DNA from 2 places in the Saccharothrix sp. NPDC042600 genome. Region 1 is predicted to be linked to the other one. Evidence: riboswitches for the same ligand, from Rfam matches in the RefSeq annotation. Region 1 holds a riboswitch; the other holds the start of a gene.
The links. Region 1 has a riboswitch for S-adenosylhomocysteine ahead of ahcY (adenosylhomocysteinase). Riboswitches for the same ligand answer to the same signal wherever they lie in the genome.

Region 1 (14,907 bases):
CGGCGTGTGGCCGGAGGGCAGCCTGCCCGGCACGGCCCCGTCCCCGCGCGGCCTCGACCGGGAGCAGCTCACCCTCCTCTGACTCGATCGATGGGAAGTCGTCACCGGTTCGGGTGGTTCTACCGGACCGCGCGTCGCTGACCTGGCGGAACTGTGGTCAAGCTTCAGGGTCGAACCTCCCCGGCCGCCGTCCCCACCGGCAGCCCGCCGCGCGTCGGTGCGCGGCGGGCCGGAGCCGACCTTGGAGGACGACGTGCGCACGACCATCACCCGGGCCTTCCAGTTGGCGGCCTGCCTGTTCGCCGCCGGTGTGGTGTGGTTCGGCACCGCCGGCGCGACCCCACCCGCGGGCGACCCGCCCCCCGTCTCCGGCGACCCCCGCGCCACCGCCTACCCCGGCAACGCCACGACGTGCCCGGACGCCAAGCTGCCCGGCGAGATCATCAGCGTCACCTCGAACGACGACGGCACGTACCTCGACGTCACGGCCGTCCCGGAGGGCTACACGCTGACCGGCGTGGTGGTGAAGGGCTCCAACGCCTACAACGTCTACACCGGTCTGGGTGACCTGCCGTGGCTGGACCTGCACGCCCCGCTGGCCAGTTCGGGCAAGCCGGCCGAGATCAGCCACTGGTACGCCTGCGGCACGAAGTCCCTGGGCACCACGACCTCGACGACCACCACCACGACCTCGCCCACGACGACCACCACCTACGACACGACGACGAGCACCACCACGACCACGACCTACCCCACGACCACGACGACGTCGAGCACGACCACGACCACGACCACGTCGGACACGACCACGACGACGACCGACAGCACCACGACCACGACCGACAGCACCACGACCACGACGCCGCCCCCGACCACCACGTCCGGCACGACGACCACGTCGGGCACCACGACCACGACCACGGCCCCGGCCTCGACCACGACGACCACCGCGCCGGCCCAGACCACCACGACCACCACCCCGCCACTGGCCGCGGACCGGCGGGAACCGCTGGCGGCCACCGGTTCCCGCACGGCCTGGCTGGTGCCGGTCGGCACCCTGGTGGTCCTGCTCGGCGGCGCGGGTGTCGCCCTGGCGAGGCGGCGGCGCTTCCAGCGCTGAGCCGGGAGCGGAGCGCCTAGGCCCAGGGGAGGAGGTCCGGGCGCTTCGCGGTCCGGCCGTCGCCGGAGGACCGGCCGCGCAGGCGGCGCAGCAGCCACGGGGCCAGGAAACCGGCCAGCCAGCGCGCCTCGGCGAGCACGGTCGTCCCGGCCGCCGCGTCCGGGAACGGCCGTCGCCACGCGTCGTCGGCGTCGGGCAGCCCCAGGGCGTGCGCCACGGCGTCGGCGATCACGGCGTGCCCCCGGGCGTTGGCGTGCAGGCGGTCCGCGCTCCACAGCCGGGCGTCGCACACCGCCGGGTACGGGTGGGTGTCCACCACCGTCACGCCGTGCCGGGCCGCCGCCGCGCGGATCGCGGCGTTGAGCGCCAGCACGCGGGGCCGCAGCGGTCGCGCCAGCGGGGTCACCGCGCCGACGTCCGGGAAGGTCACCGTGACCACGTGCGCGCCCACCCCGGTCAGCGCCGCGAACATCGCCTCCAGGTCGTCCACCACGGCCGCGGCGGAGAACTTCGGGCGCAGCATGTCGTTCATCCCCGCCACGACGCTCGCCAGGTCCGGCCGCAGCGCCACCGCCGGCGCCAACTGCTCCCGGCGCACGTCGGCGGCGAGCTTCCCGCGCACGGCCAGGTTCGCGTAGGTCAGGTCCGGGTTCGGCACGGCCAGCCGTGCGGCCAACCGGTCCGCCCAACCGCGCAGGCCGGTCACGCCGTCGCCGAGGCCCTCGGTCTGACTGTCGCCCAGGGCGACGAAGCGGGAGTACGTCACGACCGGAACCGTAATATGCGCTCAGTTGCTGTGCAACGAGTTGCATAGCGACAAACCAGGTCTTGAACATGTTCAAAAACCAGGCGTACGCTCGGTCCGACAAGAGTTGAACACGTTCAAAAGGGGGAAGCGTGGACGCCCTGGTCGTCACCTACGTCCTGTACCTGCTGATCAGCATCGGTCTGACCGTCTGGGTCGGGCACACCCTCAGCCGCAACGGCAGGGTCTTCCTCGTCGACGTCTTCGGCGGCGACCGGGAGCTGGCCCGGACCGTCAACCACCTGCTGGTGGTCGGCTTCTACCTGGTCAACTTCGGGTTCGTCGCCTGGTACCTGCGCACCGCCGACGCCGTCGGGGAGACCCGGCAGGTGTTCGAGACGCTGTCGGTCAAGGTCGGCACCGTGCTCATCGTGCTCGGCGTCCTGCACCTGGGCAACGTCTTCGTCCTCGGCCGCATGCGCCGCCGCGGCCTGCACCAGGCCCGGGACCTCCCGCCGGTCGGCCCCGACGCCTACACGAGGCTCGCATGACCGCGCTGACCGTCCTCTACGACGCGAACTGCGCGTTCTGCCGCCGGGCCAAGGGCTGGCTGGCCCGGCAGGAGCAGCTGGTGCGGCTGGAGTTCGTCCCGGCGGGCTCCGAGCCGGCGCGGCGGCGGTTCCCCGCCCTCGACCACGCGGGCACGCTGAACGTGATCACGGTCATCGGTGATCGGGGGGAGGTGTACCGCGGGGAACGGGCGTGGCTGGTATGCCTGTGGGCGTTGCGCGCGTGGCGGCCGATGGCCGGCCGGATGAGCCGGTCCGGGCACCGGGTGTTCCTGCGCGCGGCGACGGAACTGGCCGACCGGCTGCGGGCGCTGACCAAGGACGAGGACTGTGGAGAAACCTGCCAAGAGTGAGCAGACGCGGGCCCTCATCGTGGACACGGCCCTGCGGTTGTTCCGCGAACTCGGTTACGACCGCACCACCATGCGGGCCATCGCGAAGGAAGCGGGGGTGTCGGTCGGCAACGCCTACTACTACTTCCCGTCCAAGGAGCACCTGGTCCAGGGGTTCTACGACCAGATGGCGGAGGCCCACCGCCGGGCCTCCGCGGCCGTGTTCGACGCCGACGCCGACTTCACCTCCCGGCTGACCGCCGTGCTGCTGGCGTGGCTGGACGTGTCCGCGCCCTACCACGAGTTCGCGGTGCAGTTCTTCAAGAACGCGATCGACCCGAACAGCCCGCTCAGCCCGTTCTCCACCGAATCCGGCAACGCCCGCGAGGCCGCCATCGCGATCCACCGCCGGCTGCTGGACGGGGTGAAGGTGGACCCGCAGCTGCGCGCGGACCTGCCCGAGTTGCTGTGGCTGTTCCAGATGGGCGTGGTGCTGTACTGGGTGCACGACAAGTCCGAGGGGCAGCGCAACACGCGGACGTTGATCAAGCGCAGCGCGCCCCTGATCGGCAAGCTGCTCACGATGTCCCGCGTGCCCGGTCTGCGGTCGGTGACGCGCGAGGCCGTGCAACTGTTCCGCGACATCGGGTTGAGCCGGCTGGGTTGACGCTTGGCTGGACCGGTGATCGGGCGGGTTGACGATCGGGGCGGTTCTCGCCATCCTGGAAGCGCGGCCGAGAGGCGCTGCGACGGACCGGGAAGGTCCGCCACGCTCGGTCCGCGATCACTCGACCCAAGGGCGCCTCCTGACCACAGGAGGTTCTGTTTTGGGCAAGCTCCCGAACTGACGGCTCGTCCCGTCACACCCCACCGCCCGCGCCCGCTCGCGGGTGGGTTCGGCATGCCCGAGCAGACCCTCCACATTGGACTGAGGGACACATGAGTGAGAAGCTGAGGACGGTCGGTGGCATCGAGTTCGCGGTGGCGGACCTCACCCTGGCCGAGGCGGGCCGGCACCAGATCCGGCTCGCCGAGCACGAGATGCCCGGCCTGATGGCGTTGCGCCGCGAGTACGCGGCGACCCAGCCGCTGCGCGGGGCGCGCATCGCGGGCTCCCTGCACATGACGGTGCAGACCGCCGTGCTGATCGAGACCCTGGTCGCGCTGGGCGCGGAGGTGCGCTGGGCGTCGTGCAACATCTTCTCCACCCAGGACGAGGCCGCCGCGGCGGTCGTCGTCGGCCCGGACGGCACGGTCGACGAGCCGAAGGGCACGCCGGTGTTCGCCTGGAAGGGCGAGACGCTGGAGGAGTACTGGTGGTGCTCGGAGAAGATCTTCGGGTTCCCGGAGGGTCCGAACCTGATGGTGGACGACGGCGGCGACGCCACCCTGTTGGTGCACAAGGGGGTCGAGTTCGAGGCCGCCGGCGCGGTGCCCAGCGCGACCGAGGAGGACGGCGAGGAGTACCGGATCATCCTCTCGACGCTGGCCGCGAGCCTCGCCGAGGACCCGAAGCGGTTCACCCGGATCGCGGCGGGCATCCGGGGCGTGTCGGAGGAGACCACCAACGGCGTGAACCGGCTCTACAAGCTGGCCGAGGCCGGCGAGCTGCTGTTCCCCGGGTTCAACGTGAACGACTCGGTGACCAAGTCGAAGTTCGACAACCGGTACGGCATCCGGCACTCGCTGGCCGACGGCCTCAACCGGGCCACGGACGTGATGCTGGGCGGCAAGCTCGCCGTCGTGTGCGGGTACGGCGACGTCGGCAAGGGCGCGGCGGACTCGCTGCGCGGCCAGGGCGCGCGGGTCGTGGTGACCGAGATCGACCCGATCTGCGCGTTGCAGGCGTCGATGGACGGGCTGGAGGTGCGGCGGCTGGACGAGGTGGTGGAGCGCGGCGACATCTTCATCACCACGACCGGCAACGTCGACGTGATCGGCGTCGAGCACATGGCCCGGATGAAGCACAACGCGATCGTCGGCAACGTGGGCCACTTCGACCACGAGATCGACATGGCCGGCTTGGCGAAGGTGCCGGGCATCCGGCGGATCGAGATCAAGCCGCAGGTGCACGAGTGGGTGTTCCCGGACGGGCACTCGATCCTCGTGCTGTCCGAGGGTCGCCTGATGAACCTGGGCAACGCGACCGGGCACCCGAGCTTCGTCATGTCCAACTCGTTCACCAACCAGGTGCTCGCGCAGGTGGAGCTGTTCACCAAGCCGGGCCACTACGGGCGGGCGGTGTACCGGCTGCCGAAGCTGCTGGACGAGAAGGTCGCGCGGCTGCACCTGGACGCGCTGGACGTGCACCTGACCGAGCTGACCAAGAAGCAGGCGGAGTACGTCGGCGTGGACGTCGAGGGCCCGTACAAGCCCGACCACTACCGTTACTGAAAGTAGTTGTGCGGTTGCCGTACACCGTACCGTACTGTGTACGGCATGGGCAGTGTTCCGGGTAGTGGTGCTGGGTTCGTGGCGTCGGACGAGGACGTGAAGGGCGTCCTCGACTGGTTCGAGCGGTGGGACGCGTTGGCCGTGGCCAAGGACGTCGAGGCGATGGCCGACATGTCGTTGTTCCCGGTCAACGCGGTCACCGACGGGTCGGCGGAGCAGTGGGACCGCGCGCGGTTCCTGCGCGACATGGCCGCCAACCTGGGGGAGGGGGACGTGCGGATGGAGTCTGTGCGGACCCCGGTGTTCATCAACGCCAACCTGGTCTTCGTGATCACGGACGCGACGATCACCCTTGGTGAGCACTCGCAGGTCGTGCGGTACGGCGACCTCTTGGTGAAGACCGACGGTCGGTGGTTGTTCCAAACGATGGCCCAGGGCGGCTGGTGACGGCGTTCCGCGCCACTAACAATCAGTCTTGACTGTTTGTTAGTGGCGCGGAACACTCCGCTGCATGGGTACCGAGACCAGGCAGCGGCAGGCCGACCGCAGCCGCGAGACCCGGCGCAAGCTGATGGCGGCGACCGTCGAGTGCTTGGTGGAGCTGGGCTGGTCGGGCACGACGACGACGGTGGTGGCGGAGCGCGCGGGCGTGTCCCGGGGCGCGCAGTTGCACCACTTCAGGACCCGCGGCGAACTGGTGGCCGCCGCGGTGGAGCACCTCGGCGCGGAGAGCGTGCAGGTGCTCAAGGAGCGCGCCGCCGGGCTGGACGGCGTGGCGGCGGGGGAGCGCATCCCGGCGGTCGTGGAGCTGATCGCCGACTTCTACGCCAGCGACCTGTTCACCGCGGCGCTGGAGCTGTGGGTCGCGGCGCGCACCGACCCCGAGTTGAAGACGGTCGTGGTCCCGCTGGAAGTCCGGCTGGGGCGGGAGACCCACCGTCTGGCCGTGGAGCTGCTGGGTGCCGACGAGGCGAAGCCGGGCGTCCGCGAAGCCGTGCAAATCACCCTGGACCTGGTGCGCGGCTTGGCCTTGGCCAACCAGCTCACCGACGACCGGAAGCGGCGCGCGCGGATCGTCCGGCACTGGGCGACGATGCTGGAGGACGCGCTCTGATGATCACTGCCGTGGTGAACGACCTGCGGGCCGAGAGCCAGGTCTTGGACGACCTGGTCGGGTCGTTGGACGATTGGACGATCCCCACGCCCGCGCCGGGCTGGACGATCGCGCACCAGATCAGCCACCTGCGCTGGACCGACCGCATCGCGACGCTGGCGGCGACCGACCCCGAGGCGTTCGCGGAGGCGTTGCGGAGCGCCACCCCGGACCTGGTGGACCGGGGCGCGGAGGAGCCGGTGACGCTGGCGCAGTGGCGTGCCGGGCGTGCCGAGCTGGAACGGGCGCTGCTGGGGGTGCCGGCCGGGGTGAAGGTGCCGTGGTTCGGCCCGCCGATGAGCCCGGCGTCGATGGCGACCGCGCGGCTGATGGAGACGTGGGCGCACGGTCAGGACGTGGCCGACGCGCTGGGCGTGACGCGTGAGCCGACCCACCGCCTCAAGCACGTGGCGCACATCGCGGTGCGGGCGATGGGCTACGCGTTCCTGGTCAACGGCCTGCCGGTGCCGACCGCGCCGGTGCGGGTCGAGCTGGTCGGGCCGGGTGGCGAGCGGTGGACGTGGGGGCCGGAGGACGCGCCGGACCGGATCACGGGGCCGGCGCTGGACTTCTGCCTGCTGGCGACCCGGCGGCGGCACCGGGACGACCTGGACGTGCGCGCGGAGGGCGAGGTGGCGACCGCCTGGCTGCCCATCGCGCAAGCCTTCGCCGGACCGCCCGGACCGGGCCGCGAGAAGGGCGGACCGCCGGCACCGGACGCGGGCGGTGTGGGCGCGGGCGGGATGGGGTCGGGCGGGGTGGGGTCGGCGTGATCCGGATCGGCAACGCGTCGGGGTTCTACGGGGACCGGTTCGCCGCCGTCCGCGAGATGCTCCAGGGCGGTGACCTCGACGTCCTCACCGGCGACTACCTGGCCGAACTCACCATGCTCATCCTCGGCCGCGACCGCATGAAGGACGCCAACCTCGGCTACGCCCGCACGTTCCTGCGCCAGCTCGAAGACGCCCTCGGTCTCGCCCTCGAACGCGGCGTGAAGATCGTCTCCAACGCGGGCGGCCTCAACCCCGCCGGGCTCGCGCAAGCGATCGACAAGCTGGGCCTGAACGCGAAAGTCGCCCATGTGACCGGGGACGACCTGCGGCCCCGCTTCCCGGAAGCCCTGACCGCCAACGCCTACCTCGGCGCGTGGGGCATCGCGGAGTGCTTGAAGGCCGGCGCGGACGTCGTGGTCACCGGGCGGGTCACCGACGCCTCGCTGGTCGTCGGCCCGGCCGCCGCGCACTTCGGGTGGGGACGCGACGAGTGGGACGAGCTCGCCGGGGCCACCGTCGCCGGGCACGTCCTGGAGTGCGGCACCCAGGCCACCGGCGGCAACTACGCGTTCTTCGCCGAGATCGACGCGACCCGTCCCGGTTTCCCGATCGCGGAGGTCGACGCCGACGGCTCGGCCGTGATCACCAAGCACGACGGGACGGGCGGCGCGGTCACCGTCGACACGGTCACCGCCCAGCTCCTCTACGAGATCGGCGCGCCGGCCTACCTCGGCCCGGACGTCACCAGCCACTTCGACACCATCCGGCTGGAGGACCACCCGAGCGGCGTCCGCATCTCCGGCACGAAGGGCTCGCCGCCGCCGGACACGCTCAAGGTGTGCCTGAACCACCTGGGCGGCTTCCGCAACGCCACCACGTTCGTCCTCTGCGGGCTCGACGTCGAGCGCAAGGCGGACCTCGTGCGCCGGCAGCTCGAAGACGCGATCGGCGACGACGGCCTGACCTGGACCCTCGCTCGCACCGACCACGCCGACGCCGACACCGAGGAGACCGCCTCCGCCCTCCTCCACGCGACGATCAGGACCGCGGACCCCAAGCGGGCCAAGGCGTTCTCGCGCGCGGGCATCGAGCTGGCGTTGGCCTCCTACCCCGGGTTCCACGTCACCGCGCCACCGGGCGACGGAACGCCGTACGGCGTCTACAAGGCCGCGTACGTCAACCGGAACGAAGTGCGCCACCAGGCTGTCCTGCCCGACGGGGAGGTGATCGACGTATGAGGCTCCCGTTGGGCACGATCGCGGGCGCGCGGTCCGGTGACAAGGGCGGTGACGCGAACCTCGGCGTGTGGGTGCGCACCGACGCGCAGTACGCGTGGCTGGTCGAGGAGCTGACCGTCGCGCGGCTCAAGGAGTTGCTGCCCGAGGCGGGCGAGGTGGACCGGTACGAGCTGCCCAACCTCCGGGCCCTGAACTTCGTCCTGCACGGCCTGCTCGGCGAGGGCGTGGCGTCCTCGACCCGGTTCGACCCGCAGGCCAAGGCGCTGGGCGAGTGGCTGCGGTCCCGGCACGTCGAGATCCCGGAGGACCTGCTGTGAACACCACCTCGGACCTGTTCGGGACGCCGGAGCGCCGCGACCTGCGGGCCACCGTGCGGCGGTTCACCGAGCAGGAGGTCGTGCCGCACCTCGCGGACTGGGAGCGCGCCGGCGAGGTGCCGCGCGCGCTGCACCGGACGGCGGCGAAGATCGGCCTGCTGGGCATCGGGTTCCCCGAGCACGTGGGCGGCGCGGGCGACCTGCTCGACACCGTCGTGGTGACCGAGGAGCTGATCCAGGCGGGCGGGTCGTCGGGCCTCGTCGCGGCGCTGCTCACGCACGGCATCGCCATCCCGCACATCGTGGACGCGGGCAGCCCCGACCTGGTCGACCGGTTCGTGCGCCCCACCCTGGAGGGCGAGCTGATCGGCGCGCTGGCGGTCACCGAACCCGGTGGCGGGTCGGACGTGGCGGCCCTGCGCACGCGAGCGGTCCGGGACGGCGACCACTACGTCGTCAACGGGTCCAAGACGTTCATCACCTCCGGCGACCGCGCGGACTTCGTGACCACGGCGGTGCGCACCGGGGGTGAGGGTTACGCGGGCATCAGCCTGCTGGTCATCGAGAAGGGCACGCCGGGCTTCACGGTCGACCGGCGGCTGGACAAGATGGGCTGGCACTGTTCGGACACCGCCGAGTTGTCCTTTGTGGATGCACGCGTGCCGGTGAACAACCTGGTGGGCCCGGAGAACGGTGGGTTCGGCCTGATCATGCGGCAGTTCCAGGTCGAACGGATCTCGCTCGCCGTGCAGGCGTACGCGACGGCCCAGCGCTGCCTCGACCTCGCGATCGCCTACGCCCGGCGGAGAGAAACGTTCGGCCGACCGTTGATGGGCCGCCAGGTCGTGCGGCACAAGCTGGTGGAGATGGCGCAACGCGTGGACCTCGCCCGCACCTACACCCGCGAGGTGGCGGTGAAGGTGGCGCGCGGCGAAGAAGCGGTGGCACAGGTCTGCTTCGCCAAGAACGCCGCCGTCGAGGCGTGCTCGTTCGTGGTGGACGCGGCGGTCCAGCTGCACGGCGGCGCGGGCTACCTGCGCGACAGCGAGGTGGAGCGGCACTACCGGGACGCGCGCATCCTCGGCATCGGCGGCGGCGCCACCGAGGTGATGGTGGAACTGGCCGCGAAGCGATTGGGGTTCACGGCATGACGACGTTGGGCACGAGGCTGGACACGCGGGCGGTGGAGTACCACGAGAACCGCGAGGCGCTGCTGGCCAAGCTCGCCGACTTGGGGAACGAGCACGCCAAGGCGCTCGCGGGCGGCGGGCCCAAGTACACCGAACGCCACCACAAGCGCGGCAAGCTGTTGGCGCGCGAACGGATCGAGCTGCTGGTGGACCAGGACAGCCCGTTCCTGGAGCTGTCCCCGCTGGCCGCGTGGGGCACCGACTACCCGGTGGGGGCGAGCGTCGTCACGGGCATCGGCGTGGTCGAAGGCGTCGAGTGCGTGATCGTCGCCAACGACCCGACCGTGCGCGGCGGCGCGAGCAACCCCTACACGTTGCGCAAGACGTTCCGCGCCAACGACATCGCCCTGCAGAACCGGTTGCCGCTGATCGGCCTGGTCGAGTCGGGCGGCGCGGACCTGCCGAGCCAGAGCGAGATCTTCATCCCCGGCGGGCGGGCGTTCCGCGACCTGACCCGCCTGAGCGCGGCCGGCGTCCCGACCATCAGCACGGTGTTCGGCAACGCCACCGCCGGCGGCGCGTACGTGCCGGGCATGTCCGACTACGTGGTGATGATCGACCAGCGCTCCAAGGTGTTCCTCGGCGGCCCGCCGCTGGTGAAGATGGCCACCGGTGAGGAGTCCGACGACGAGTCGCTGGGCGGCGCGCGGATGCACGGCGGCACGTCGGGCCTGGCGGACTTCGTGGCGACCGACGAGGTGGACGCGATCCGGCTGACCCGCCGCGTCGTCGCCCGCCTGAACTGGCGCAAGCTCGGACCGACGCCGAAACCGTCCGAACCGCCGCTCTACGACGAAGAAGACCTGCTCGGCCTGGTCCCCACCGACCTGCGCGTCCCGTTCGACCCGCGCGAGGTCATCGCCCGCATCGTGGACGGCTCGCGGTTCGACGAGTTCAAGCCCGACTACGGCACCAGCCTGGTCACCGGCTGGGCCGACCTGCACGGCTACCCGATCGGCGTCCTGGCCAACGCCCGGGGCGTGCTGTTCAGCGCGGAGGCCCAGAAGGCCACCCAGTTCATCCAGCTCGCCAACAAGACCGACACCCCGCTGCTGTTCCTGCAGAACACCACCGGCTACATGGTCGGCGCGCAGTACGAGCAGGGCGGCATCATCAAGCACGGCGCGATGATGATCAACGCGGTGTCCAACAGCCGCGTCCCGCACCTGACCGTCGTCATGGGCGCGTCCTACGGCGCGGGCAACTACGGCATGTGCGGCCGGGCCTACGACCCGCGCTTCCTGTTCACCTGGCCCAACGCCAAGTCCGCCGTCATGGGGCCGGTGCAGCTCGCGGGCGTGCTGTCGATCGTGGCGCGGCAGGCCGCCGCCGCGAAGGGGCAGGAGTACAACGAGGAGCACGACGCGGCCATGCGGCAGATGGTCGAGGGCCAGATCGAGCAGCAGTCCCTGGCCGCCTTCCTGTCCGGCCGGCTCTACGACGACGGCGTGATCGACCCGCGCGACACCCGCACGGTGCTCGGCCTGTGCCTGTCGGCGATCCACAGTGGACAGATCAAGGGCGCCGACGGCTACGGCGTCTTCCGGATGTGAGGTCACCCGTGATCAGCAGGCTCCTGATCGCCAACCGGGGCGAGATCGCCCGCCGCGTCGCGCGCACGTGCCGCGCGGTCGGGGTCAGCCCGGTGGCGGTGTTCTCCGACCCGGACGCCGACGCGCCGCACGTCCGGGAGGCCGACGCGGCGGTGCGGCTGCCCGGCGCCGCGCCCGCCGAGACCTACCTGCGCGTGGACGCGCTGGTGGCCGCGGCGAAGGCGGCCGGCGCGGACGCCGTGCACCCCGGGTACGGGTTCCTGTCCGAGAACGCCGGGTTCGCCCGGGCCGTCCTCGACGCCGGGCTGACCTGGGTGGGCCCGGACCCCGACGTCATCGAGGCGATGGGCTCCAAGGTCGCCGCGAAGAAGCTCATGGCCGAGGCGGGCGTGCCGGTGCTGCCCGAGCTGGACCCCGAGGCCGCGACCGAGTTCCCGTTGCTGGTCAAGGCGTCCGCCGGCGGCGGCGGCCGGGGCATGCGGGTGGTGCGGGCGCGAGACGAGTTGGCCGACGCCGTCGCCGCCGCCCGCCGCGAGGCCGAGTCGGCGTTCGGCGACGGCACGGTGTTCTGCGAACCGCTGCTGGAGAACGCCCGGCACGTCGAGGTGCAGGTCCTCGCCGACACGCACGGCACGGTGTGGGCGTTGGGGGAGCGGGAGTGCTCCATCCAGCGCAGGCACCAGAAGATCATCGAGGAGACGCCCAGCCCCGCCGTCCGACCTGACGCGCGCCGGCGCCTCTTCGCCGCCGCGACCGCCGCCGCCCGCGCCATCGGGTACGTCGGCGCGGGGACGGTCGAGTTCCTCTTCACCGACGACCAGCGGTTCCACTTCCTGGAGGTCAACACACGCCTCCAGGTGGAGCACCCGGTGACCGAGGAGGTGTCCGGCCTGGACCTGGTGGCCTGGCAACTCGCCATCGCCGAGGGCGCGCGACTGCCCGCCGAACCGCCCGCGCCGAACGGCCACGCCATTGAGGCCCGCCTGTACGCCGAGGACCCCGCGCACGACTGGCGACCGGCTTCCGGCACGCTGCACCGGTTCCGCGTCCCCGACGGCGTCCGCGTGGACAGCGGCGTCGAGGACGGCAGCGTCGTGGGGGTGCACTACGACCCCATGTTGGCCAAGGTCGTGGCATGGGGCGAGACGCGCGCGGCGGCCGTGCGCAAACTGGTCAACGCGCTGGACCGTGCGGAGGTGCACGGCTTGGTCACCAACCGCGACCTGCTGGTGCGCACGCTGCGCCATCCGGCCTTCGCGGCGGGCGAGACCCACACCGGGTTCCTCGACCAGCACGGCCTGACAAAGCGCCCTGACGTGGACGTTCACCCCGCCGCGCTGGCCGCCGCCCTGGCCTTGGCGGAGAATCGTCGGACGAACCTACCGCTGGGCTGGCGCAATGCGCCCGCACAGCCGCAAAAAGCGGAGTTCGAATTCGACGGTGAAACAGTCGTCGTGACCTATCGCCACACGCGCGATGGAGTCATATGCAGTCCGGAACTCGAAGTCGTGCGCGCCGCTAAAGATTTCGTGACGCTCGCCCGTGACGGTGTCCAGGTCACATACCCCGTCGCCGTATACGGGGACCGGGTCGAGGTCGGCGGGTGGTCACTGCGCGTGCTCCCGCGGTTCCCCGAGCCCACGTCCAGGGTCGCCGAGGGCGCGACCGTGGCGCCCATGCCGGGCACCGTCGTGCGCGTGTCCGTCGAGCCCGGCCAGGTGGTCGCGGCGGGCGCGGAGGTGTTGGTGCTGGAGGCCATGAAGATGGAGCACCGCGTGCTCGCCGCGGCCGGTGGCACGGTCGCCGAAGTCCTTGTACAGCCCGGGAACCAGGTCGATGCGGGCGATGTGCTCGCCGTAGTGGAGGCAGGGGCATGACGAACTTCGTGGAGAGCGAGGAGCGGCGGGCGCTGCGCAGGGCCGTCGCGGACCTGGCCGCCAAGTACGGGCACGAGTACTTCGTCGCGAAGGCGCGGGCCGGCGAGAAGACCGACGAGCTGTGGGCCGAGGCGGGCAAGCTCGGCTACCTCGGCGTGGCCGTCCCGGCCGAGTACGGTGGCGGTGGCGGTGGCATCGGCGACCTCGCGGCGGTGTGCGAGGAGCTGTCCGCCGCGGGCTGCCCGCTGCTGCTGATGGTGGTGTCACCGGCCATCTGCGCCACCGTGATCGCCCGGTTCGGCACCGAGGAGCAGAAGCGGCGGTGGCTGCCCGGGTTCGCCGACGGCACCACCAAGATGGCCTTCGCGATCACCGAGCCCGACGCCGGGTCCAACTCCCACAAGCTGGCCACGGCCGTGCGCCGCGACGGCGACGAGTGGGTGCTGTCGGGCGGCAAGTACTACATCTCGGGCGTGGACGAGGTGGACGCGGTGCTGGTGGTCGCGCGGCACGTGGCCCCGGACGCGGGTGCCCCGCGGGACACCGCGACCGGTCCTCAGTTGTTGCTGCCCTCTCTCCTGATCGTTCCCACGGACGCCGAAGGGTTCACCTTCCGACACATCCCGATGGAGATCGTGTCGCCGGAGAAGCAGTTCACCTGCTTCTTCGACGACGTGCGCCTCCCCGCCGACGCGCTCGTCGGCGCGGAGGACGCCGGGTTGGCCCAGCTGTTCGCCGGGCTCAACCCGGAACGCGTCATGGCTGCCTCCCTGGCCACCGGCATGGCCCGCCGCGCGCTCGACCAGGCGTCGGACTACGCCCGCACCCGCACCGTCTGGGACAAGCCGATCGGCGCGCACCAGGGCGTCGCGCACCCGTTGGCGCAGTGCGCGATCCAGGTCGAGCTCGCTCGGCTGATGACCCAGAAGGCCGCGGCTCTCTACGACGCTGGAGAAGACCGGGCTGCGGGCGAGGCGGCCAACATGGCCAAGTACGCGGCGGGGGAGGCGGTGGCGGCGGCGGTGGACCAGGCCATCCAGGTGCACGGCGGGAACGGGTTGTCCTCCGAGTACGGCCTCGGGGCCCTGCTCGCCGCGTCGCGGCTGTCCCGCATCGCTCCGGTCAGCCGCGAGATGATCCTGAACTACGTCGCGCAGCACACCCTGCGGTTGCCGCGCTCTTACTAGATCACGTCCAGTCCCAGCGCAGTCCCACGACGCCCGGACCGAAGTCCAGGGCCACCGCGTACGCGTAACCCCAGGTGTCCACCGGGGTCTCGCGGACGTCGGACGGCTCGCCGCCGGACAGGTCCGTCGTGAACTGCTCGCACCGCACCGGGCGGCACCGGGAGTCGTACCTGACCTCCAGGACGTACTCCCGGACCGCGTGCCGGAACCGGCGCGAGTAGGTGTTGTCGTGCGTGGGGTGGTGCGGGGCCATGTGGATCAGCTCGTACTCCACCGCGGTCCGCTCACCGCGGCGCAACGGTCGTTCGAACAGCAGCTCGGCGATCATCAGGCCGTTGCGCGGGTCGGCGGAGACCCGCCCCAGTCTGCACGACCGCAGCGTGCCGATCACCGGCAGCGGGTCGCCCGGCAGCCGCGTGTCGTAGCCGAGCAGGACGCGGTCCACGCCCGCCCGTTCGG
Region 2 (14,907 bases), on a different contig from region 1:
GCAGCCCGTGGGTCGGCCGGTGTCCCGAGGACGAAGCGCGCGGCCGCGTTCTGAACCGGTCCCACGTGGCTGAACCCTGCGCACGATCACGCTCGAAGCTGCGCAAAGCACGCTCAGTGATGAGCGAAGTTGTAATAAACGGCCGTTGACTGCGCAAGAATGCGCACATAGTGTGCCCCGCAAGCACAACGTGGTGTGTGACATGCGACAGCGTCGCGCACCCCCCTTGGCGCGAGGAGAGTGCACATGATCAACCGGTGGTGGAAGGTGCTCGCCGCGACTGCGGTCGCGGTGAGCGCCGCGGCCTGCGGTGGCGGCGGAGCGGGTTCGGACGGCGGTCCGGTCACCCTGACCTACGCGATCTGGGACAAGGACCAGCAGCCCGCGATGGAGAAGATCGCGCAGGAGTACACCAAGGCCCACCCCAACGTCACGGTGAAGGTCCAGCTCACCGCCAACAAGGAGTACTGGACCAAGCTGCAGACCGCGGTCACCGGCGGCAGCGCCCCCGACGTGTTCTGGATGAACGGCCCGCGCATCGGCCTCTACGCCTCGCAGGGCGTCCTCCAGCCGCTGGACGAGCGGATCTCCGCCGCCGGCGTGGACACCGCCGCCTACCCGAAGTCCCTGGTGGACCTCTACACGTTCGAGGGCAAGAAGTACGGCCTGCCCAAGGACTACGACACCATCGGCCTCTGGTACAACAAGGCGCTCTTCGACGCCGCCGGCGTCAAGCACCCCGACGCCACCTGGACCTGGGACGACCTCAAGGCCGCCGCGGCCAAGCTGACCGACCCCGCCAAGGGCCAGTACGGCATCGCCGCCCCCGCCGACTCCCAGGCCAACTACTACAACACGATCTTCCAGGCCGGCGGCACGGTCATCGCCCCCGACGGCAGGAAGTCCGGCTTCGGCGACCCCGAGGCGGTCGAGGGCCTGAAGTTCTGGGTGGACCTCATCAAGTCCGGCTCCTCGCCGACCGTCCAGCAGATGTCGGACACCGAGCCGACCCAGCTGTTCTCCTCCGGCAAGGTCGCCATGTACTACGGCGGGTCGTGGGAGGCCAACGGGTTCGCCAAGAACGCCGACCTGACCGGCAAGGTGGACGTCGCCCCGCTGCCCAAGGGCAAGAAGCAGGCGGTCGTCATCCACGGCCTGGCCAACGTCGCCTACGCCAAGTCCAAGAACCCCCGGGAGGCCGCGGACTTCGCCGTGTTCGCCAGCGGCAAGCAGGCGCAACAGATCCAGGCCGAGGCCGGCGCGGTGATCTCCGCCTACCAGGGCACCCAGGACACGTGGGTCAAGGCGCACCCGCAGTTCCAACTCCGGGCGTTCATCGACCAGGTCCCCGACTCCGTCCCGCTGCCGCGCTCCAAGAACACCTCCGCGTGGACCAAGCACGCCGAGGACCTGCTCCTCAAGGCGTGGACCGGGGAGAAGGACGTCGCCGACGCGGCCAGGGAGCTGGCCAAGGCCGTGGACGAGGAACTGGGCAAGGAGAAGTGACCACCCTGGAGGAGGTCCCCGTCGCCGCGCCGCACCGCGCGGCGGCGGGGCGACCCGCGCGCAAGCGGCCGCGCCGCCGGGAGTGGCTGTGGGGTTTCGCGTTCATCGCGCCCAACGGCCTGGGCCTGCTGGCGTTCTACATCTGGCCGGTGTTCCAGACGCTGTACTACAGCTTCACCGAGTGGGGCGCGTTCGGCGGGCACACGTGGATCGGTGCGGAGAACTACGTCAAGCTCGTCTCCGACCCGGAAGTGTTGAAGGCGCTGAAGAACACGCTGCTGTACGCGGCGCTGGTGCTGCTCGGCGTGCCCGTCTCGCTGGTGCTCGCGGCCCTGATCAACACGCCGGGGCTGCGGGGCGCGGCGGTGTACCGGGTGCTGTACTTCCTGCCCGTGGTGACGATGCCGGCGGCGGTCGGCATGGTGTGGCGGTGGCTCTACAACGGTGACATCGGCCTGGTCAACCACCTGCTGTCGCTGGTCGGCATCGACGGCCACCACTGGGTCGCCGACCCCCGGTTCGCCCTGTACGCCACGGCGGTCGTGGGCATCTGGATGACCGTCGGCTACAACATGGTGATCTTCGCGGCGGGACTGAAGGGCATCCCGAAGGACCTCTACGAGGCCGCCGAACTCGACGGGGCCGGGCCGGTGCGGCAGTTCTTCAGCATCACGCTGCCGATGCTCAGCCCCACGGCGTTCTTCGTCACCGTGCTGACCTCGATCGGCGCGTTGCAGGTCTTCGACGTCATCTACCTGATGCTGGGCTCCAACAGCGCCGCGCTGCGCAACCCGGCCATCGACGAAAACCAGACGATCGTGTTCCTGTTCTTCGAGCGGGCGTTCGTGGACAACGACAAGGGGTACGCGGCGGCCATCGCGTTCGTGCTGCTGCTGGTGATCCTGCTGCTGACGATCGTGCAGTTCCGGGCGCAGAAGAGGTGGGTGCACTATGCCTGAGCGGGTGGCGCGGCGGACGTGGCCGGTGCACGCGGTGCTGGTGGCCGGGGCGCTGGTCATGGTCGCGCCGCTGGTGTGGGAGTTCCTGACGTCGGTGAAGTCGTTCGGCGAGTCCGTGCGGGTGCCGCCGACGATCCTGCCGGAGACGTGGGACTGGTCGAACTACACCAAGGTGTTCCACAGCGTCCCGTTCGGCGAGCAACTGCTGAACACGGTGCTGATGACCGCCGGGCGCACGGCCGGTCAGCTGCTGCTGTGCTCGATGGCGGCCTACGCGTTCGCGCGGCTGGCGTTCCCCGGGCGCGACGCGATCTTCATGCTGTTCCTGTCGGTGCTGATGGTGCCCAGCCAGCTGTTCCTGATCCCGCAGTACCAGATCATGCAGGAGCTGGGGTGGCTGAACTCGTTGCAGGCGCTGATCGTGCCGGGCGTGTTCAGCGCGTTCGGGACGTTCCTGCTGCGCCAGTTCTTCCTGTCCCTGCCCAAGGACCTGGAGGAGGCGGCGGGCCTGGACGGGGCGAACCCGTTGCGGATCTACTGGCACATCATGCTGCCGCTGGCGCGGCCGGGCCTGGTGGCGCTGGGCATCCTGACGGTGCTGTGGTCGTGGAACGACCTGATGTGGCCGTTGGTGGTGAACAACGACCCGGAGCAGATGACGTTGTCGGCGGGCCTGGCCACGTTGAAGGGCGAGCACTTCACCGACTACCCGGTGCTGATGGCCGGGTCGCTGCTGGCGACGCTGCCCGTCATCGTGGTGTTCATCGTCATGCAGAGGCGCGTGCTGGAGGGCATCGCGTTCACCGGTTCGAAGGGATGAGGCGTTGACGGACCTGCGGATCGGCGTCATCGGCTACGGCCTGCGCGCCCCTCTGACCACCCACGCCCACCGCCCGGGGCGGGGGAGCGCCGTGGTCGCGGTGGCCGACCCCCGCCCGGAGCGGCGCGAGCTGGCGGCGTCGGCTTTCGGCGCGTCCACCACCCCGGACGCCGGGGAGTTGCTGAAGGCGGACCTGGACGCGGTGTTCGTGCTCAGCCCCGACCACCTGCACGTGGAGCACGCGTTGGCGGCGTTCGAGGCGGGCGTGCCGGTCTACCTGGAAAAACCCCTGGCGATCACGATCGCGGACGCCGACCTGATCCTGTCCCGCGCCCGCGCCTCCGGCGTGAAGGTCTACATCGGACACAACATGCGCCACATGGCCGTCGTCCAGACCATGCGGAACCTGGTGCTGGACGGGGCGATCGGCGAGGTGCGGGCGGTCTGGTGCCGCCACTTCGTGGGCCACGGCGGTGACTACTACTTCAAGGACTGGCACGCGGAACGCGCCAAGGGCACCGGCCTGCTGCTGCAGAAGGGCGCGCACGACCTGGACGTGATCCACTGGCTGGCGGGCGGCTACACCAGGCGCGTCAACGCGATGGGCGCGCTCTCGGTGTACGGCCGGGTGGCGGACCGCCTGACCACCCCGGAGTACAAGACCGGCCACGACTGGGAGGAGTACCGCACGAACTGGCCGCCGCTGGCGCAGACCGGCCTGAACCCGGTGGTGGACGTGGAGGACCTGTCGATGGTCAACATGGCCCTGGACAACGGGGTGCTGGCGACCTACCAACAGTGCCACTTCGCGCCGGACTACTGGCGGAACTACACGGTGATCGGCACCGAGGGCAGGCTGGAGAACATCGGCGACACGCCGGGCGCGAAGATCCACGTCTGGAACCGCCGCCACCGCGGCCACGGGGAGCCGGACGTGACGGTCCGCATCCCGGAGGCCGAGGGCGGGCACGGCGGGGCGGACCCCCGGATCGTGGCGGAGTTCCTGGCCTTCGTCCGTTCGGGAGGGACCACGCTGACGTCCCCGGTGGCGGCGCGGGAGGCGGTGGCGACCGGGTACGCGGCCACGGAGTCCCTGCGCTCGGGCGGCGTGCCGATCGACGTCCCCGCCCTGCCGGCGGACCTGGTGGCCTACTACGACGCCGGGCAACGCTCCTGAGACCCGGTTCTGGCCTGTCGGCGGCAGGCCCGAACCACCGGGTCCGGCCGACCGTCCCCCGATCGGCCGGACCTCCACCGCGCGCCGCCGCCCTTGACCGATCGCCACCAACTCCGCGACGACCGCCCGCGTCGACCAGCCAGTGGAACCGTCGCCCCACCGCGCGCCCACCAGCCGTCCACATCGTGAGATCCCCAACAGTGTGTCACCTCGCCGTGTTCCCGCTGGTAGGAGCCTCGCATCCACCTGGAACGACGGGTGGTGAGCACCGCTCACGGGTGATCTTTTGCTAAGCTCGCGACCACTGGCCGAGAGGCGCTGCAACGGACGCCACGTCCGCCACGCTCGGCCAGGTCCGACCACCGCAAGGGCGCCTTCCATGTGACACACCATGGGAGGAGTGCGGATGTCCGAGGCACTGCGGGAGCTGCTGGACCGGAAGGTCGCGGTGCTGGACGGCGCGTGGGGCACCATGCTCCAGGCCGCCGGGCTCGGGCCGGCCGACTACCGGGGCGACCTCATCGCGGACGCCCACCCCAAGGACGTCACCGGCGACCCCGACCTGCTCAACCTCACCCGCCCGGACGTCATCCTCGACGTCCACCGCCAGTACCTCGCGGCCGGCGCGGACATCACCACCACCAACACCTTCACCGCCACCGGCATCGGCCAGGCCGACTACGGCCTGGAGCACCTGGTCCGCGAGATGAACGTCCAGGGCGCGCGCCTGGCCCGCCAGGCCGCCGACGAGGCGGGCGGCAAGTTCGTCGCCGGCTCGGTCGGCCCGCTCAACGTCACCCTCTCCCTCTCGCCCCGCGTCGAGGACCCCGCCTACCGCGCCGTCACGTTCGACCAGGTCAAGGCCTCCTACGCGGAGCAGATCGCGGCGCTGGCCGAAGGCGGCGTGGACCTGCTGCTGGTCGAGACGATCTTCGACACGCTCAACGCCAAGGCCGCCATCGCCGCCGCCCGCGAGGTCGCGCCGCAGCTACCGCTGTGGATCTCGGTCACCATCGTGGACCTGTCCGGCCGCACGCTGTCCGGCCAGACCGTCGAGGCGTTCTGGCGGTCGGTCGAGCACGCCGAGCCGCTGGTGGTGGGCGTCAACTGCTCGCTGGGCGCGGCGGAGATGCGTCCGCACGTCGCCGAGCTGTCCCGGATCGCCGGCGCGTACACCGCGGCGCACCCCAACGCGGGTCTGCCCAACGCGTTCGGCGGCTACGACGAGACCCCGGACCAGACCGCGAGCCTGCTGCGGGAGTTCGCCGGCTCCGGCATCGTGAACCTGGTCGGCGGCTGTTGCGGCACCACCCCCGCCCACATCGCGCGCATCGCCGAGTCGGTCAGGGACCTGCGCCCCGGCCGCAAGCCGGTCACCGACGCGCCGCTCACCGCGTTCAGCGGCCTGGAGCCATTCGCGATCGGCGCGGACACCGGGTTCGTCATGATCGGCGAGCGCACGAACGTCACCGGTTCCAAGAAGTTCCGCCGGCTGATCGAGTCCGGCGACCACCAGGGCGCGGTGGACGTGGCGCTGGAGCAGGTGCGCGGCGGCGCGAACCTGCTCGACGTCAACATGGACGCCGACCTCCTCGACTCCGAGGAGGCGATGACCACCTTCCTCAACCTCATCGCCACCGAGCCGGAGATCGCGCGCGTGCCGATCATGGTGGACAGCTCGCGGTGGAGCGTGCTCGAAGCCGGCCTGAAGTGCGTGCAGGGCAAGGGCGTGGTCAACTCCATCAGCCTCAAGGAGGGCGAAGGCCCGTTCCTGGAGCAGGCGCGCGCGATCCGGGCCTACGGCGCGGGCGTGGTCGTGATGGCGTTCGACGAGCTGGGCCAGGCCGACACCGCCGCCCGCAAGGTCGAGATCTGCGGCCGGGCCTACGACCTGCTCGTCAACGAGGTCGGGTTCCCGCCGCAGGACATCATCTTCGACCCGAACGTGCTGGCCGTCGCGACCGGCATCGCCGAGCACGACGAGTACGCCAAGGCGTTCATCGACGCCCTGCCGCTGATCAAGCAGCGCTGCCCGGGCGCCCGCACCAGCGGCGGCATCTCGAACCTGTCGTTCTCCTTCCGCGGCAACGACGTCATCCGCGAGGCGATGCACTCGGCGTTCCTGTTCCACGCGGTGCGCGCCGGCCTGGACATGGGCATCGTCAACGCCGGTCAGCTCGCCGTCTACGAGGACATCCCGGCCGACCTGCTCGAACTGGTCGAGGACGTGCTGTTCAACCGCCGCCCCGACGCCACCGACCGGCTGGTCGCGCACGCCGAGACGGTCAAGGGCAGCGGCACGAAGCGGGTCGCCGACCTGTCCTGGCGCGAGGCCCCCGTCGCCGAGCGGCTCGCGCACGCGCTCGTGCACGGCATCGTGGACTTCATCGAGGAGGACACCGAGGAGGCCCGGCAGCAGGCCAAGCGGCCCCTGGAGGTCATCGAGGGTCCGCTGATGGACGGCATGAAGATCGTCGGCGACCTGTTCGGCTCGGGCAAGATGTTCCTGCCGCAGGTGGTCAAGAGCGCCCGCGTGATGAAGCGCTCGGTGGCCTACCTGGAGCCGTTCATGGAGGCGGAGAAGGAGAAGGCCCGCGCCGAGGGCCGCGTCGACACCTCCGGCGGCCCCGGCAAGATCGTGCTGGCCACGGTGAAGGGCGACGTCCACGACATCGGCAAGAACATCGTCGGCGTCGTGCTGGGCTGCAACAACTACGAGGTGATCGACTTGGGCGTGATGGTCCCGTCCTCGGTCATCATCGACACCGCGATCGCCGAGGGCGCGTCCGCGATCGGCCTGTCCGGCCTGATCACGCCGTCGCTGGACGAGATGGTCACGGTCGCCTCGGACATGCAGCGCCGGGGCGTGAAGCTGCCGCTGCTCATCGGCGGCGCGACCACCTCCCGCCAGCACACGGCCGTGCGCATCGCGCCCGCGTTCGAGGGCACCACCGTGCACGTCGCCGACGCCTCGCGCGTGGTGGGCGTGGTGTCCGAGCTGCTCGACCCCGACCGCGTCGAGGGCCTGGACGAGCGCAACCGCGCCGAGCAGGAACGGCTGCGGCGGCAGCACGAGGACCGCAAGCGGGTCGCCCTGCTGACCCTGGAGCAGGCGCGGGCCAACCGCGAGCAGGTGCCGTTCGAGGACCTGCCCACCCCGGAGTTCACCGGCCTGCGGGTGGTCGAGCCGACGCTGGCCGAGCTGCGCGAGATGATCGACTGGCAGTTCTTCTTCCTGGCCTGGGAGGTCAAGGGCAAGTACCCGGCCGTCCTGGACAACCCGGTGGCCCGCGACCTGTTCGCCGACGCCAACGCCCTGCTCGACGAGATCGTGGCGAACGGGTCGTTCCAGGCCCGCGGCGTGCTGGGCTTCTGGCCGGCCGCGTCCACCGGCGACGACCTGGTGCTGTCCACCGACGGCGGCGAGGTGCGCTTCCCGATGCTGCGCCAGCAGACCGCGAAGCCCGACAGCCGCCCCAACCGCAGCCTGGCCGACTACGTCGCGCCCGAAGGCGACCACCTGGGCGCGTTCGCCGTGGCCATCCACGGCGCCGAGGACCTGGCCGCCCGCTACGAGGCCGAGCACGACGACTACCGGGCCATCATGGTCAAGACGCTGGCCGACCGCCTGGCCGAGGCGTTCGCCGAGCACATCCACCTCAAGGCGCGGCAGGCGTGGTTCGAGCCCGGTTCGACGCCGGTGCTGGAGGACCTGCACGCCGAGAAGTTCCGCGGCATCCGGCCCGCGATGGGGTACCCGGCGTGCCCGGACCACAGCCAGAAGCAGGCCCTGTTCGCCCTGCTCGACGCCGAGTCGGTCGGCCTGGGCCTGACCGGGTCGTTCGCGATGACCCCGGCGGCGGCGGTCAGCGGCCTGATCTTCGCCAACCCGGCCGCCCGCTACTTCACCGTCGGGCGCATCGGCCGCGACCAGGTGCAGGACTACGCGGCCCGCAGCGGCGTGCCGGTGGCCGAGGTGGAGCGCTGGCTGCGCCCCAACCTCGCCTACGACGTGGAGTGACCCGCCGGGGTGGTGGGGCTCCCGGACGCCCCACCACCCGCCGGGCCTCAGCCCACGACCACCTGCGTGACCGACGGTCCGGGCAGCGTCACGGCGACCGCGCCGCCCACCACGGGCCGCGACCCGAGGTCGGTGGGCTTGGCGTAGCTGACCGTGCCGCCGTCCTTCTGGTGCACGCGGGCGGAGGCGCCCGCGCCGACGGAGATCACCGCGTCGCGCGCCACCATCCCCTTGTTGACCAGCACCACGACCTTCGGGTCGGCGGAGGCGAACACCTCGACCCCGTCCAGCGTGGTCGAGGAGCGGACCAGGTTCGCGCCGAAGTGCGCGAGCTGCGTGCCCTGCTGGCCGGTGAAGAACCCGATGCCCTGGTAGAGCGGCATCCGCTCGTTCACGCCCGCGCCGTTGGCGTTGGGCTGGTCGTAGAGCAGGCCCAACGCGCCGTTCTTGTCGCCGTAGGCGTACCCCCGGGCCCCCGCCGCCGCGAGCCGGCCGAACACGCTGGCGCTCCACCAGATCGCCGCGTTGCGGTACTGCACGGCCTCCGCGCCGATGTTCTGGCACCCGGCCGGGTCGGGGTGCACGCCCCAGTCGGAGTTGGTCTCGCCGACCTGGATGCCGATCGCCCCGGCCCGCGCCGGCACGACCTCGGCGATGATCGCCCGGACCGCCTCCACGTCGGTGGTCCACTGCACGGTGTCGGCGAGCAACTGGCTGTCGCACACGGCTTTCTCGCCCGCGCCGTACTTGTGGAAGTCGACGAAGTCCGTGCGCGTGCCGCTGACGGCGAGGAAGTCCCGGAGGTAGGCCATGTTCGGGTCGCCCACGGCCGGCCCGCCGACGCTGATGGCCGGATCGACCGCCTTCATGGCGTCGTACGCGGCGTTGAAACGCGCCCCGTACGCGGCGGCGGACCCGTCGGGCTTGGTGTTGGGCTCGTTGCCGACGATCCACCGCCCGACGCGGTTCCCGCCGAGGTTGAAGTGCCGCACCAGGTTGGCGGCGTCCACGGCGTCCTCCGGCACGATCACCACCGGCTCGGCCCCGAGCGACTTGATCGCCGACACCCAGGCGTCCCCGGTCACCGCGGTCTCCGCGCCCGCGCCGCCGGCGACGATCGCGCTGCGCGGGTCACCGGGCGTGGTGTAGCGCAGTTCCATGCGCAACGACCCGAACCGCCCGGCGAGCATGTCCCGGTGCTGCTGGTCGTTGGTGATGTACCGGCCGTAGCCGTACCCGGTGATGTCGGCGCTGAAGGCGTCCCGCGGCACCGGTCGGACGACCGATCCGAAGTCGACGACCACGTTGGCCTCGGCCGCCTGGACCGGCGCGGCCACCAGCGGGAGGAGCGCGACGGCGACGACCGCCGCGCCCGAGTGCGCTTTACGCAAGGAGACCTCTCCCATGAACCAGTCCGGCGCGAGCCGGACACCCCAGTAGTCTTGATCAACCTACGTGGCCGACCGGGGAGAGGGACATGCCGCACACCGCCGCCGCGGACGGCACCGCCATCGGGTTCGACGTGGCGGGTTCGGGCGAGCCCCTGGGGCTGCTGGCCGGGCAGGCGAACTCGCGGCACTGGTGGGACCCGGTCCGCGCCGACTTCGCCGCCGTCCACCGCACGGTCGCGCCGGACACCGTGGGCACGGGGGAGAGCGACGAGCCCGCCGACGGCCGGTACGCCGTCGACCGGTTCGCCGCGGACGTCGTCGCCGTGCTGGACGAGCTCGGGATCGCCCGCGCGCACGTCTACGGCACGTCGATGGGCGGGCGGGTCGCGCAACGGCTGGCCCTGGACCACCCCGACCGGGTGGGGGCGCTGGTGATCGGCTGCACGTCGCCGGGCGGCGCCGGCGCGCTGCTCGCGGACCCGGAGGTGGTGCGCCCGCTGGCGCTGTCCAAGCGGCAGGCGCGGGAGGCGTTGCTGGGGCTGATGTTCACGCCGGAGTACGTGCGGCGGCACACCGGGCCGTACCACGTGCTCGGCGACCCCGGGATGTCCCTGGCGGCGCGGCGCGGCCACAAGCGGGCCAGTGACGCGCACGACGCGTGGGACGAGCTGGCGGGGATCACCGCGCCGACCCTGGTGCTGCACGGGTCGGACGACCTGTTCACCCCCGTGGACAACGCGAAACGCCTGGCCACGCGCATCCCGGGGGCGGAACTGGTGATCTTCGAGGGTGCCCGGCACGCCTACTTCGAGGAGTTCCGCGACCGGGCGACCCCGGCCGTCCTCGACTTCCTGGCCCGCCACCCGTTGCGGGACCAACCGTTGCGGGACTAGCCGTTGTCGAGCCGGACCGTCAGGGTCGCCGGACCCAGCCGGAGCACGCCGTCGTCCAGCGGCACGCACCGCATGCCGCCCTTGCCGCGCAGGCCCTTCATCGTGCCCGCGCCCAGGACCGCGTCCAGCCACCCGCACGGGTTGGCCGGCCGGTGGGTCCGGAAGCGGACCGGGCCGTCGCCCGAGTCGAGGCTGAACTCCGCGCCCCGGGCGAGGCCGTTGACGTCGAAGCCGCGCAGGACGACGTTGCGGCGGACCAGCAGCGGGTCCAGGCCGTCGCCGAGCGCGTCCAGGGCCTCGACCGCGAAGACCGTGACGGCCGCGTCGCGGTGGGCGGGGTGGTTGAAGTACCGGTCGCCGAGCAGGCCCAGGCCCGCCCGGACCACGACGTGGTCGCGGGCGACGGGCGCGGGGTCCGGGCGGGGGCCGTCGGCGGGCCTGCCCTCGTAGGCGTGCACGCTCGACACGTGCAGCGCCACCACCTCGACCGGCGTGCTCACCGCTCGCTCGACCGGCGTGCTCACCGCTCGCCGAGCTGCCAGTCCGGGCGCACGTAGTGGCAGGTGTACCCGTTCGGGTAGCGCTCCAGGTAGTCCTGGTGCTCGGGCTCGGCCTCCCAGAAGTCGCCCAGCTGGGCGACCTCGGTGACGACCTTGCCGGGCCACTTCCCGGAGGCGTCGACGTCGGCGATGGTCGCCTCGGCCACCCGCTTCTGCTCGTCGCCGTCGTAGAAGACGGCCGAGCGGTAGCTGGTGCCGATGTCGTTGCCCTGGCGGTTGCGGGTCGTCGGGTCGTGGATCTGGAAGAAGAACTCCAGGATCTGCCGGTAGCTCAGCTGCGCGGGGTCGTAGACGATCTCGATCGCCTCGGCGTGCGTGCCGTGGTTGCGGTAGGTGGCGTTGGGGACGTCCCCGCCGGTGTAGCCCACCCGGGTGGACAAGACGCCGGGGTGGCGGCGGAACAGGTCTTGCATGCCCCAGAAGCACCCGCCCGCGAGGACGGCCTTCTCGGTGACAGTGGCCATGTGGTCGCTCCGCTCCTCGAATCCGATACCTGTCCAGGTGAACGCTCTCACGTCCCCCACCAATCCCGACACCGCTGTGATCTCACCCGCGCGGGTGCGCCGCCGCCGCCACCGATCACACGGCGATGGTCGGCACGACCGGCGGACCCGCCGGTTCGGTCGCGAAGCGACGCCACGCCGCCGCCAACCCGGTCACCGCCCGCGTGATCACCTCCGGCTGGGCGACGAACGGCAGGCGCAGCCGGTCCGTGCTCCCGCCGGACGGGTCCAGCGCGCCTCCCGGCAGCACCGCCACCCCGTGCCGCAACGCGACCTGCGCGTAAGCGGCGGCATCGGCGCCCGGCAACCGCACCCACAACGTCTGCCCGCCCGTCGCCGCCGTGAACTCCCACTCCGGCAACTCCGAGCGCAGCAACCCGCATAGGTGATCGTGGCTCGCCCGCAGGAACGCCACCCGCTCGCCCCGCACGGCCTCGAAATCACGCATCAACTCGACCGCCGCGAGCTGCTCCACCACCGCGCTGCCCAGGTCGTGCACGGCCTTGAACCGCGCCAACCGCGCCACCACCGCCCGCGGGGCCCGCACCCACCCCACCCGCATCCCGCCCCACACGATCTTGCTCAACGACCCCACCGTGATCACCGACGGCGCCGCCGGGGGAGCGGGCGCGGTGAAATCCAGGTGCGCCAACGCGTCGTCGAACACCAACGGCACCTCACCGGCCACCCGCACCAACCGCCGCCGCCCCAACGGGCTCAGCGACGACCCGGTCGGGTTGTGGCACGTCGGCACCGCGTACACCAACGCCGGGCGCACCCCCGCCAGCGCGTCGGCCAACCCGCCGGGCGGCGCGTGCCGGAGCACGGCGGCGGCCTCGCGGAACAGGTCCAGGGCACCGGGGTACGTCGGCGCCTCCACCAGCACCTCGTCGCCCGGCGCGACCAACGCCCGGGTGATCAACGCCAATGCCTGCTGACCACCGGTGGTCACCAGCACCTCATCGGGTGAAGTGGGTGTACCCGATGAGGTGTAGTGCGCGGCCAGAGCCGCTCGCAGCGCCGGCAGGCCCAACGGGTGGTAGCCCATGTCGTCGGGCAGGCGGGACAGCGCTCGCCGGTGCGCCTCGACGACCGACGCCGGCGGGCTCAACGGCCCGGCGCACGCGAACTGGAGGACACCGTCGGGCGGCTCCAGCAGGTTCAGGAACATCGGGTTCGCCGTCTCCGCCCGCGCGGGCGACGGCCCGGCCTGCGGCACCCACGTCCCGCTGCCGCGCCGCCGGACCAGCCGACCCTCCTGGCGCAACAGGTCGTACGCGGCCACGACGGTGGTGCGCCCGACCGCCAGCCCGGCGGCCAGCACCCGGTCCGGCGGGAGCAGCGTGCCGCCGGGCACCCGGCCCTCGTCGATCAGCTCGCGCAACCTCGACGCCAGCAACAGGTACAGCGACCCGCGCCCGGCGGACCACCGTCCGAGCGCGCCGACCAGCTCGTCCACCGCCATTGGCCTCACAAGCAGACCAATCTAGTCGAATTGGCTCTCGGCACGGACCAATCCCGCGCCCAAGATCGATCCCATGCGCCCAGACACCCGACTCGTCCACCCGGCCGTCCCCGACCTGACCGGCAGCCGCCCGCTGGCCGTGCCGCTGCACCAGACCTCCGGCTTCGCGTTCAGCGACCCGGACACCTTCGCCGACGCGATGAACCGCCCGGACGGGGCCTTCGTCTACACCCGCCTGGGCAACCCGACCGTCCGCACCCTGGAGAACGCCCTGGCCGACCTGGAAGGCGGCGCCGCCGCGCTGGCCACGTCCTCCGGCATGGGCGCGATCAACGCGGTCCTGCTCGCCACCCTCTCCGCCGGCGACCACGTGATCGCCCAGCGCTCCCTCTACGGCGGCACCCACGCCCTCCTGCACGACCTGGCGGCCCGCTGGGGGATCGAGCTGACCTTCGTCGGCGGCCACGACCCCGCCGAGGTCCGCGCCGCGCTGCGCCCCACGACCCGGGCCCTCTACCTGGAGACGATCTCCAACCCGACCGGCCACGTCAGCGACCTGGCGGCGCTGTCGGCGGCGTCCGGCGACGCGCTGGTGGTCGTGGACAACACCTTCGCCACGCCGCTGCTGTGCCGGCCGATCGAGCACGGTGCGGACGTCGTCGTGCACTCGACCACGAAGTACCTGGGCGGCCACAGCGACGTCACCGGGGGCGTGGCGGTGTTCGCCGACGCCGAGCGCCACCGCCACGTCTGGCAGCACGGCGTCGAGCTGGGCGTGACCCCGGACCCGTTCGCGGCCTGGCTCACGCTGCGCGGCCTGCGCACCCTGGCGCTGCGGATGCGCCGGCACGAGGAGAACGCCGCGGTCCTGGCCCACCGCCTGGTCGGGCACCCGTCCGTGCGGGCCGTCCACTGGCCGGGCCTGCCCACTCACCCCGGCCACGACGTGGCGGCCAAGCTGCTGGACGGGTTCGGCAGCGCGTTCTCGTTCGACCTGGCCGACGCGGAGGCGGGCCGGCGGTTCGTCAAGGCGCTCGACCTGGTGCACCTGGCCCCGTCGCTGGGCGGCACGGAGACGCTCGTGCTGCACCCGGCCAGCACGTCCCACCGCCAGCTCACCGAGGAGGAGTTGAACGCGGCGGGCATCTCCGGCGGGACGATCCGGCTCTCGGTCGGCATCGAGGACCCCGACGACCTGTGGGACGACATCGCCCGGGCCCTCACCGCGTAGGACGGCCCCGCGCTCCGCCCGGGAGGCACCCGTGCGGAGCGCGTGGGGTCCGGCTCAGGCGGCCAGGAACTTCACCAGGATCTGGGCGATCTCGTCGCCGTGGGTCCACAGGAAGCCGTGCGGCGCGCCCTCGATCTCGATGTACTGCGCGTTCGGCAGCCGCTTGGCGAACTCGCGGCCGGAGGCGTCGACCGGGAGGATGCGGTCGCCGGTGCCGTGGACGATCAGCGTCGGCACGCCGCTCTCCTCGATCTTCGGGATGTCGGCCCGGAAGTCGGTCAGCCAGGACTGCACCACGGCCCACGACGCCTTCGCGCCCGCGCCGGCCGCGATCGCGTAGCTGGTGCGCACGGCCGCCTCGCTGATCCGCGTGCCCAGGTT

Region 2: linked by a shared signal. The riboswitch ahead of metH (methionine synthase) and the one ahead of ahcY (adenosylhomocysteinase) in region 1 are both predicted to bind S-adenosylhomocysteine.

Annotation. Positions count from the first base shown of each region.
Region 1 covers NZ_JBEZBW010000046.1:22,781-37,687, reverse strand. Annotated here, with positions in the region: gene AB0A74_RS25145 (intein-containing Rv2578c family radical SAM protein) at 1-82, shown strand, start outside; gene AB0A74_RS25140 (LPXTG cell wall anchor domain-containing protein) at 254-1,120, shown strand; gene AB0A74_RS25135 (SGNH/GDSL hydrolase family protein) at 1,137-1,886, opposite strand; gene AB0A74_RS25130 (hypothetical protein) at 2,018-2,416, shown strand; gene AB0A74_RS25125 (DCC1-like thiol-disulfide oxidoreductase family protein) at 2,413-2,787, shown strand; gene AB0A74_RS25120 (TetR family transcriptional regulator) at 2,765-3,433, shown strand; S-adenosyl-L-homocysteine riboswitch at 3,497-3,578, shown strand; gene ahcY (adenosylhomocysteinase) at 3,706-5,160, shown strand; gene AB0A74_RS25110 (nuclear transport factor 2 family protein) at 5,206-5,607, shown strand; gene AB0A74_RS25105 (TetR/AcrR family transcriptional regulator) at 5,672-6,274, shown strand; gene AB0A74_RS25100 (TIGR03084 family metal-binding protein) at 6,274-7,086, shown strand; partial or broken gene AB0A74_RS25095 (acyclic terpene utilization AtuA family protein) at 7,143-8,641, shown strand; gene AB0A74_RS25090 (acyl-CoA dehydrogenase family protein) at 8,638-9,792, shown strand; gene AB0A74_RS25085 (carboxyl transferase domain-containing protein) at 9,789-11,384, shown strand; gene AB0A74_RS25080 (biotin carboxylase N-terminal domain-containing protein) at 11,393-13,261, shown strand; gene AB0A74_RS25075 (acyl-CoA dehydrogenase) at 13,258-14,448, shown strand; gene AB0A74_RS25070 (hypothetical protein) at 14,450-14,907, opposite strand, start outside.
Region 2 covers NZ_JBEZBW010000020.1:31,725-46,631, reverse strand. Annotated here, with positions in the region: gene AB0A74_RS15745 (sugar ABC transporter substrate-binding protein) at 247-1,506, shown strand; gene AB0A74_RS15740 (sugar ABC transporter permease) at 1,503-2,465, shown strand; gene AB0A74_RS15735 (carbohydrate ABC transporter permease) at 2,458-3,285, shown strand; gene AB0A74_RS15730 (Gfo/Idh/MocA family oxidoreductase) at 3,290-4,462, shown strand; S-adenosyl-L-homocysteine riboswitch at 4,767-4,845, shown strand; gene metH (methionine synthase) at 4,869-8,483, shown strand; gene AB0A74_RS15720 (hypothetical protein) at 8,531-9,874, opposite strand; gene AB0A74_RS15715 (alpha/beta fold hydrolase) at 9,961-10,767, shown strand; gene AB0A74_RS15710 (molybdenum cofactor biosysynthesis protein) at 10,764-11,267, opposite strand; gene msrA (peptide-methionine (S)-S-oxide reductase MsrA) at 11,288-11,791, opposite strand; gene AB0A74_RS15700 (PLP-dependent aminotransferase family protein) at 11,907-13,295, opposite strand; gene AB0A74_RS15695 (aminotransferase class I/II-fold pyridoxal phosphate-dependent enzyme) at 13,369-14,526, shown strand; gene AB0A74_RS15690 (alpha/beta hydrolase) at 14,581-14,907, opposite strand, start outside.